3 regions of the Gordonia sp. i37 genome follow, and region 3 is predicted to be linked to each of the others. Evidence: riboswitches for the same ligand, from Rfam matches in the RefSeq annotation. Region 3 holds a riboswitch; each other region holds the start of a gene.

Region 1 (3,247 bases), on a different contig from region 3:
CCGCGGACCTCTGGTGGCAGGACGAATTGGGTGGGCCCTATCCGCTCTCGGTCACCACCGCGGCGACCGACGCCCGGCCCAACCTGGCCGACGGGATCATCGGCGCACTCACCGACGCCGTCGGCGACGCATTCGGGGTGAGTGGGCGAACGCTGTGGGGCAACGTCGCCTCGGCGACCAACAGCGCCGCCAGACTCATCGCGACGGCGCGCCCCGAACACGGCGATCTCGCCGTCGCCGCGGCCGACCGTGTTCTCGCCGAGCCCCATGTCGAGGACGGGCGGTTACGCGCGGGACCGGGATTCCGCCGGCGCAGTTGCTGTTTGATCTATCGGGTCAGCGGCGATCGGGGCGCCGTCTGCGGCGACTGCGTACTCATCTGACCCACCCACCTTCTCGGCAGACCCCACGAACGCACCACGTCCGCCCCACGATCGTGCAGGGCGGACGTGGAGCAGCGATCAGTTACTGTGTGCCGCGGCCGGTGTCGTCGCCCGGCGCGCAGGATCAGAACGGCTGAGCCAGGTCATGATTCCCGCGAAGGTCGTGGTCAGAACGGTCCAAAGGATCACCTGGTTGGCGATCACATACACCCGGAAGTCGCCGATCACCGCGCCCGGGAATCCGGGGAAGACGATCGCGTCGCCGTTCATGACCGGGTCGGGAACCTCATGGAACTCGGGCAGCAGCGCGATCGCAATGGTCACGACCACCAGGTAACCGACGGCGGCGACCACCGAGGCCGCGAGCCCTCCCCAGCGTTGCCGGAGCCACAGCGCCACAACGACCGCCGCGATCACCGCGACCACCGAGATGACCGTGAGGGTGAGGTACGCCGTCGATCGCGCACCGATGGTGTCGTCGTCGCCGACGGCCGGCGGGTTGGCCGGGTATGCGAAGAACGGCACCCCGAAGACCGCGACGAAGCCGAGGAGCCCGATCAGGGCCGCCGCCCAGCGTGGGTCGGCTCCGGCGCGGTGATGCGCCAGGTAGGTCCACAGAACCGTGAACGCGATTGCGAAGAACGCGCCCATCGACACCGCGAAAACGATGGTCCCCACGCCCGCACCGATGTTCTCCTGCACCGAGCGGGTGAACACCTCGGCGCCGTGCTCGTGGCCGCCGTGCCCATGCGCGGTCATCAGAGCCTCTTCGGCCTCGCTGCGTCCGTCCTCGTAGTCGATGGCCTTGGCCACCTGCGGCTCGATGAAGATCCGAGCGAAGACGTAGGCGACGATCCCGGCGACGAGTCCCGACAGCAGACCGGCGCCGATGAATTTCTTTTCCATGTTCGGTTGTCTCCCGTGCTCGTTCGATCAGTGGCAGGGGAAGCCGAGGAAGTGCCGGGAGTCATGCACGAATTCGTGGATGTGGGTGTCGTTGCCGAACACCGACCAGGCACCTTGGTCGTATCCGATGAAGTAGTAGGCCATTGCGGCGAGGATGAAGGTGGCGGTCAGCCACAGGGCTGCCGACGCGACGGAGAGGTCGGGTACCGCGAGGGCCCGTGCCTTGTTCTGGTGGGTGGTTGCAACCATCGGAGGTCCTTTCGTGGGATGACGCGTCCCAGCGCTTGTCGGATCGATGCTCGGCGGAATCCTGACTCGTCGGGCGGGGTGACTCCCCGGCCCGGCTCACAGTGGCGCGACCGTCCCGGACTCACACCGGGTTTCCGTCAGCATCTGGCGAGAACTCTATACCCGACAAATGTGACCGGCGCGACCCATCGGACAAAACGAGCAGAACAACCGTCGCGGCGTTTTGTCGGAGGCAACATGGATGATGGGTGAATGGCTGCGCCGTCGGTTCTCGATCGCTTCACCGCCCCCACGCGGCGGTGGTTCAGCGGCACCTTCGCCGAGCCGACCGCCGCTCAGACCGGGGCGTGGTCCTCGATCGCCGACGGCAACCACACGCTGGTCATCGCCCCCACCGGTTCGGGCAAGACCCTCTCGGCATTCTTGTGGGCCCTCGACCGGCTCGCGGCGCGCCCGGATCGGGCACGCGGCACCCGAGTCGTCTACATCTCACCGCTCAAGGCCCTCGCCGTCGACGTCGAACGCAACCTGCGTGCACCGCTGACCGGCATCACCCGCGCGGCGCAGGAACTCGGCGATCCCGAGCCGGCGATCACCGTCGGCCTGCGATCCGGGGACACGCCCGCCGCGACCCGCCGCAGCCTGGTCCGCACACCCCCGGACATCCTCATCACCACCCCGGAGTCGCTGTACCTGATGCTGACGTCATCGGCGCGGGAGACACTGACCGGCGTCGAGGCCGTGATCATCGACGAGGTCCACGCGGTGGCCGGCACCAAACGCGGCACCCATCTGGCGCTGTCCCTCGAGCGTCTCGACGAGTTGTTGGAAACACCTGCACAGCGCATCGGATTGTCGGCGACCGTCCGCCCACCCGAGGTGGTCGCGGGCTTCCTGGCCGGTGCCGCGCCGTGCACGATCGTGCGTCCACCCGCGAGCAAGACGTTCGATCTTCGCGTCGACGTGCCCGTGGAAGACATGGCCAACATCCCGCCGCCACCGGACGCACCCGGTTCCGAGGATCTCGACGACGCGTTCTCCCCGACCGCGGGATCGCTGTGGCCCTACGTCGAATCGGCGATCGTCGATCTCATCGATGCCAATCGCACGACCATCGTGTTCGCCAACTCCCGTCGCCTCGCCGAGCGACTGACCGCACGGCTCAACGAGATCGCCGAATCCCGCATCGCGCCCCCCGCGGTGACCGCTGCGGCCAACCCGCGGGTCGCCGGGGGCGCTCCGGCGATGGTGATGGGTAGCGGAGCGTCCTCGGCGGCCACGACCCTACTGGCCCGGGCACACCACGGGTCGGTCAGCAAGGAGCAGCGCGCCGAAATCGAGGACGAACTCAAGACCGGCCGGTTGCGATGTGTGGTGGCCACCAGCTCCCTCGAGCTCGGAATCGACATGGGCGCAGTAGATCTCGTCGTCCAGGTCGAAGCGCCGCCGTCGGTGGCCAGTGGTCTGCAACGCATCGGCCGAGCCGGGCATCAGGTCGGCGAGATCAGTCAGGGCGTACTGTTCCCCAAACACCGCACCGACCTCATTCATTGCACCGTCGCGGTATCGCGCATGCGGGAGGGTGAGATCGAGGAGCTGCGGGTACCCACCAACCCCCTCGACGTCCTGGCCCAACAGACGATCGCCGCAGCCTCCATCGACGAGCTCCACGTCGACGAGTGGTTCGAGGTAGTGCGCCGCAGTGCACC
Region 2 (3,247 bases), on a different contig from region 3:
AGCGCCTCCACAGCGATCATCGGAGCGATGAGACGAGCGACGAGCCCGAGGTGGGTGACCGACGCAGCCACCCTCTGCTCGACACGTGACGTGCCGCCCACCCCGAGTGCGGCACGCACACGGTCCACGCGCGACTCCAGCATGCGCGCGTCCTCGAGTAGGTCGGCCATCGTGAGCCACGGTGCATCACCCCGCTGCCCGCGGGCGTGCGTGGCGACTCCGAAAAAGGGGCCGAGGTCGTCGAGGGAGGAGGTCACTGCCGGACGAGCGTAGCCTGCTCGCCGATGGTCTGTGGGGTCGACGGATGCATCCGGTTCATCAGGGCACCGAAGACCATTCCGATGACCAACCACACCAGAGCCTGGTTCAGGATCGAATACCACCGGAACTTCCAGAGGACGTCGGCGTCGAAGCCCGGATAGACGATCTGCCCTGGCGCATAGACCCTTCCGTCGATCGTGAGTGGGCGATCGAGGATGTTGGTGATGGGTTGCGGTGTCTCGGTGGCGGCGCGTGCGAAGCCGAACTCGCTGGTGTGGTCGACGTTTGCCGACAGGTCACCGAGAGACGGCAGCACGGCCAGAACGATGCCGAACAGTATGAGGAAGCCGACTCCGGCCACGAGGATCGCGCGTTGCGTACCGATCCGGGAATGCAGACGATGTACGACGTAGACCGCGAGACCGAGTAGGACGAGTGAGATCGCGACCATTGCGAGGTAGAGCTGACCGCGGGTTTCGATCGTGAAGGTGTGCCCGATCGCCGGTGGATTGGCCGGGTACTTCACGAACGGCAGCAGGTAGATACCGAGAAAGCCGAAGCCTGCGATGAGCCAGGACAGATACTGCGCGCGCAGTGCGGTCCGGCCCATGAGGATCAGGTAGGCGACGGCCACCAGAGCGCCCATCGCGACCGAGAAGCCGATGATGCCGGTGGCGATGCCGACGGTCGACTGGATCGTCCGGCTGAAGATCTCCGGACCATCGGGTTCGGTCGCCCGACCGGCTGCCTGGTTGAGTGCGTTGAGGACGTCGTCGCGGCCTGATTCGTAGTCGATGGCCTTGTTGATGACGGGTTCGGCGAAGACACGAGCAAAGACGAAGCCCAGGATGCCGGCGATCAGTCCGGCGAGGGCTCCGCGCCCGATGACGCGGAGTTCGGTCATGAATCCGGCTCAGTGGCAGGGGAAGCCGAGGAAGTGGCGAGCGTCATGAACCCACTCGTGCACGACCATGGTGTGCCCGAATACCGAGGTCATGCCTTCGTCGACACCGATGAAGTAGTAGGCGAGCAGGGCCAACAGGACGGTGATCCCCAAGATCAGCGCTACGCGCGTGCGCGACAGGGCTTCGGGGGAGACGGCGACACCGGGCTGCGGCGTGGCGACATGGGTACTCATCGGGACCTCCTCGGGGTGACGCGCCCCGGTTGTCGGGCTATGGCTCGACGGCGACGTGTCTGACTGACCCGCGGGCGCGAGTTCACAGTGGCGCAACCGTCCCGGAATCGCACCGGGTTCCATACGCCGTCTGTCATAAGCAGACCAGTTGCGAAAGCGCAGGTCAAGCGCGTGTCCGTATTGAGCCGATTGTCCTTACCCGACTGTCTGGCCCATGAAGACACAATTGTGCCTTTCTGTGTCTTGACGCTGATCGTGACGACTGACACAGTTGGACTGAAACAAGTTCTCATGGCAGCCGACGGGCGCTGTCCGATGATTCTGCGAGGTGTCGATGTTCGAGTGGTCCGATGAAGATCTGATGGTGCGCGACGCCTTGCGGGCGTTCATCGACAAGGAGATCCGGCCGCACATCGACGAGCTCGAGACCGGCCAGCTCCCGCCCTACGACATCACCCGAAAACTGTTGTCCACCTTCGGTGTCGACGCCATGGCCAAGGACGCGCTGGAGAAGGAACTCGAGGCCGAGGCGGCCGGCGAGAAGCCTGCGGGCGGCGGCGGAGCCGGCATGGCCGGGTCGATGTTCATGATCGTCAACATCGAACTGGCCGGGGTCTGTCTCGGTCTGGTCGGCTCGATGGGCGTCAGCATGGGCCTGACGGCGTCGGCGATCCGGGGTAAGGGCACCCTCGCGCAGAAGAAGCGGTGGCTGCCCGAGCTGGTCACCATGGAAAAGGTCGGGGCCTGGGCGATCACCGAACCCGACTCCGGCTCCGACGCCCTTGGCGGCATGAAGACCACCGTGCGCCGCGATGGTGACGAGTATCTGTTGAACGGACAGAAGACGTTCATCACCAACGGCCCGTACGCCGACACCATCGTGGTCTTCGCCAAACTCGACGACGGCTCGGATACCCCCATGCGCGATCGCAAGGTGCTCTCGTTCGTTCTGGACAAGGGGATGCCCGGACTCACCCAGGGCAAGGCGTTCAAGAAGATGGGCATGATGAGTTCGCCCACCGGCGAGCTGTTCTTCGACAACGTCCGCCTCGGTCGGGACCGGCTGCTCGGCGAGACCGAGGACACCGGGTCCGACGCGCGCGGCGCCGAGGGGGCGAAATCCGGTTTCACCGCCGAGCGTATCGGGATCGCGGCGCTGTCGATGGGCATCATCAACGAATGTCTGCGCCTGAGTGTCGATTACGCGAAGAACCGCAAGCTGTGGGGCCAGGAGATCGGGCGCTTCCAGCTGATCCAGCTCAAACTCGCCGAGATGGAGGTGGCGCGGATCAACGTGCAGAACATGCTCTTCAGTGCGATCGAGCGGGCCAAGGCCGGTAAGCCGCTGAGTCTGGCCGAGGCGTCGGCGATGAAGCTCTACTCGTCGAAGGCGGCCACCGATGTCGCGATGGAGGCCGTGCAGCTCTTCGGCGGCAACGGTTACATGGCCGAGTACCGCGTCGAACAACTTGCGCGCGATGCCAAGTCGCTGATGATCTATGCCGGCAGCAACGAGATCCAGGTGACCCACGTCGCCAAGGGGCTCCTGGCCTGAAGGGCGGTGGACGGGCCACCGGGATACCTCCGGGGGTTCGACGCCGTCGGCCGCGAATCGCCCCGGCGATCGGTGGACCGAGACGATCCGTGTGGTACTGCGAGTCGTTCTCGGTCACCTCACGCGCCGGTGAACACCAGCACGATCAACGCGATGTTGAGTAGCACGATCATTGCCGACGCAACGGTTACCAGGATGCGCAGCGGCCAGCCGTCGGCGAACTCGCCCATGATCGAGCGGTCGGACGTCAGCCGGCCCAGCGGGATGATCGCGAACGGGATGCCGAAGCTCAG
Region 3 (3,247 bases):
GCCGCGAGACCGTCGAGTATCCACCGCTCCTGGGCTGCGCCGGTGATGGTGCGGCGTGGGTCGGCGGTGGCCGCGTTCTGCCCGGTGTCGTTGTCGCCGTTCACCTGATCGCTGCGGTGGGTACGCGTGTCGAGGACGCTGAACCGAGCGAGATCGCCGAACGTGAAGCGACGATAGGCACGAAATCCGCGCCCGGGCGGGGCGAGCCGAACGGCGGTGTTCTCCCACCAGGCGCGCATGCCCGCAGCCCGGCGGAGCAGGAACTGCGGAATGGGTTGGTCGTCCTCGGGAGTGTCGGCGGCCCAGTTGTTGTCGACCTCGTGGTCATCGAAGATCGTGATGAACGGGCTCATCCGATGCGCCGCTTGCAGGTTCGGGTCGAGTTTGTACAGGGCGTAGCGCTCGCGGTAGTCGTCGAGGTCACGGCATTCGCGATACGCCGACGCCGGTACCACCGCGGTATCGCGTGCACCGCCGCCCATCGGGATCGGCTTCTCGTAGATGTAGTCGCCCAGATGAAACACCACGTCGGGGGCCTCGCGGGCCATGTCGCCGAACGCCGGGTAGTGGCCGTCGGCCCAGGCCTGGCAGGAGGCGAAGGCCAACGACAGTGCGCCGGTGGGTGTTCCGACGCGCTGTGCGGTCCGGGTTCGGCCGACCTCGGAGATCTCGCCGAGCGCGCGAAATCGGTAGAAGTAGTCGGTCCCGGGCGTCAGGCCGCGGACGTCGACGTGCACGCAGTGCCCGGTGTCCGGGCCGGCACGGGTCACACCACGCGCCACGACGCTCCGCATCCGCTCGTCGCGGGCCACTTCCCAGCCGACATCGTGGGATTCTCGGCCCATGCCCCCGCCGGGTGCGAGTGGGTCGGTCGCCAGCCTCGTCCACAGGATGACGGCGTCGGCGAGCGGGTCGCCGGAGGCGATTCCCAGGGCGAACGGGTGGCCGGCACCTCGGACCCGTGGAGCGGAGGCGGCGTCGGTGGCGAACAGGGTGGGGGCGGTGGCCAGCCCGGCGGCCAGCGCGGTCCAGGTGAGGAATCGACGGCGCGTCGTCCCGGCGCGCAGCACCTTGTCCGGGGTGACGCGTAGCGGAATATGGCTGGGGGAGGACATGCCTCGAGGCGATCACCGCACGGTGTCGTCGGGGATGACGACCGGCCACGACTCGGTGATGCGGTGGTGAAGACCTGGGCAACGCCTCGGCGAGATGCCTGCTACGCTCAGCGCGCGTCGGTTCCGACCGGGTCACACGGTCCGGTCGGTGAAAAGGGAATCTGGTGAGAATCCAGAGCTGCCCCGCAGCGGTGACGGAAACGACAGCGGCTCCTCGCACTGGACTTCACGGTCCGGGAAGCGGCCGCGGGTAGGTGGCATCTCGGTGCCGCGTCCGAAGTCCGAAGACCTGCCGCCGTGGCCATGGGGGACCGTGGTCGACACTTGCCTCGCGGGATATGGCCGGTGCGCCGATCTGTCGTGCGCGGCTGTCTTCCGCCCGACGAGAGACCGTGCCACAGTGGACGATCACACCTCACCGCAGGCCGCGCCACCCGCGCCGACCTGGGCGCGTGTCGGCGTGTTCGCGGTGCTCGGTGTGCTCGCGCTGTTCGTGGTCGCATGGGCGGGTGTGGCGTTCGGTACCGCCGACGTCGGTGGAACCGATGTGCCGCGCTTCGTGTGGGCCGCACTGACCGGCGGCTCGATCTCCGCCGACGACGCCGCCGCGTACTGGATCGTCATCGATTCGCGGGTACCACGGGTGATCACCGGAGCGGTGGTGGGCGCCGGGTTGTCGGTGGTGGGAGTGGTCGTGCAGGCGATGGTGCGCAACCCGCTCGCCGACCCGTACGTGCTCGGTATCTCCTCCGGCGCATCGGTGGGGGCCACGAGCGTGGTGCTCTTCGGCGTCCTGTCGGGCATCGGGCTCTATGCGATGCCGGTCGCGGCCTTCGCCGGAGCGCTGCTCGCGACCCTCATCGTGTTCGGGATGGCCTCCGGGGCAGGCGGATTGACACCGTTGCGACTCGTGTTGACCGGCACCGCGGTGGGCTACGGCTTCTCGGCGCTGACCACGGTGTTGGTGTTCCTCGCACCCACCGGCGACGCCGCGCGCAGCGTGATGTTCTGGCTCCTGGGCAGTCTGGCCGCGGCCAGCTGGTATTCGGCGGTCCTCGTGGGCGTCGTGACCGTCGGCGGGGTGATCGCGGTGGCAGGCTTGGCGCGCTCGCTCAATGCCCTCGCCATGGGCGACGAGGTCGCCGCGTCCCTCGGGTTGTCGGCGTCGCGGTTCCGCGTCATGGCATTTGCGTTGTCGGCGTTGATGACCGGTCTGATGGTGTCGGTGTGCGGGGCGATCGGCTTCGTCGGGCTCGTCGTTCCCCACGTCGCGCGGCTCCTCGTCGGCGCCGACCATCGTCGCCTCGTGGTGATCGCTCCGCTGATCGGCGCGGTGTTCCTCGTTGCCGCCGATCTCGTCGCCCGAATCGCCGTGCCGCCACAAGAATTGCCGCTGGGCGCGATCACCGCCGCCGTCGGGGTGCCGATGTTCCTGATCCTCATGCACCGCCGACGCAGCGTGGTCGATCGATGAAACGGGTTGACGACCACCGGGGGTGGGGAACATGACCTCAGCGGGCTATCACGGGGTCGGCGTCGACATCGGTTCGGCAACGTTGCTGCGCGAGGTGACCTTCACCGCTGCGCCGGGGAGTTTTCTCGGCGTGATCGGACCCAACGGCAGCGGGAAATCGACACTGCTGCGTTGTCTGTATCGCGCCCAGCGCCCCACGACCGGCCACGTCGAGGTCGACGGCGTCGACGTCACCGCCATCTCGATGCGCGACAACGCCCGTCAGGTCGCCGCGCTCACCCAGAGTTCCACGTTGGACTTCGATTTCACCGCAGCCGAGGTGGTCGCCAGCGGTCGGTTCCCACATCGGTCGATCGCGCGGACGTCCCGGGCGAGGGATGCGGCGGCGGTCGAGGAGGCCATGGGTGTCGCCGGGGTCGGCCATCTCGCGGATCGTGTCTTCACCTCGCTGTCCGGGGGTGAGGCGCAGCGGGTGCTGATCGCGCGGGTACTCGCCCAGCAGCCACGGGTCATGGTGCTCGACGAACCGACCAACCATCTCGATGTGCGACACCAGTTCTCGGTGCTGGCCGCAGCCCGCGACTCCGGCGTCACCGTGGTGGCGGCCCTGCACGATCTGAACATCGCCGCCCAGTTCTGTGACACGCTGCTCGTCCTC

The links. A riboswitch is a leader RNA that binds a small molecule or an ion and turns the genes downstream of it on or off. The one in region 3 is predicted to bind cobalamin.
Region 1: linked by a shared signal. The riboswitch ahead of B1964_RS06505 (CbtB-domain containing protein) and the one ahead of B1964_RS05615 (iron ABC transporter permease) in region 3 are both predicted to bind cobalamin.
Region 2: linked by a shared signal. The riboswitch ahead of B1964_RS06525 (CbtB-domain containing protein) and the one ahead of B1964_RS05615 (iron ABC transporter permease) in region 3 are both predicted to bind cobalamin.

Annotation. Positions count from the first base shown of each region.
Region 1 is NZ_MVPX01000138.1:5,398-8,644, reverse strand. Features, by position in the region: gene B1964_RS06515 ((2Fe-2S)-binding protein) at 1-383, shown strand, start outside; gene B1964_RS06510 (CbtA family protein) at 462-1,289, opposite strand; gene B1964_RS06505 (CbtB-domain containing protein) at 1,317-1,538, opposite strand; cobalamin riboswitch at 1,572-1,706, opposite strand; gene B1964_RS06500 (ATP-dependent helicase) at 1,791-3,247, shown strand, end outside.
Region 2 is NZ_MVPX01000138.1:8,671-11,917, forward strand. Features, by position in the region: gene B1964_RS06515 ((2Fe-2S)-binding protein) at 1-257, opposite strand, end outside; gene B1964_RS06520 (CbtA family protein) at 254-1,165, opposite strand; gene B1964_RS06525 (CbtB-domain containing protein) at 1,175-1,399, opposite strand; cobalamin riboswitch at 1,431-1,563, opposite strand; gene B1964_RS06530 (acyl-CoA dehydrogenase family protein) at 1,734-2,954, shown strand; gene B1964_RS06535 (Nramp family divalent metal transporter) at 3,074-3,247, opposite strand, start outside.
Region 3 is NZ_MVPX01000119.1:3,165-6,411, reverse strand. Features, by position in the region: gene B1964_RS05620 (alkaline phosphatase D family protein) at 1-1,115, opposite strand, end outside; cobalamin riboswitch at 1,217-1,427, shown strand; gene B1964_RS05615 (iron ABC transporter permease) at 1,516-2,589, shown strand; gene B1964_RS05610 (ABC transporter ATP-binding protein) at 2,621-3,247, shown strand, end outside.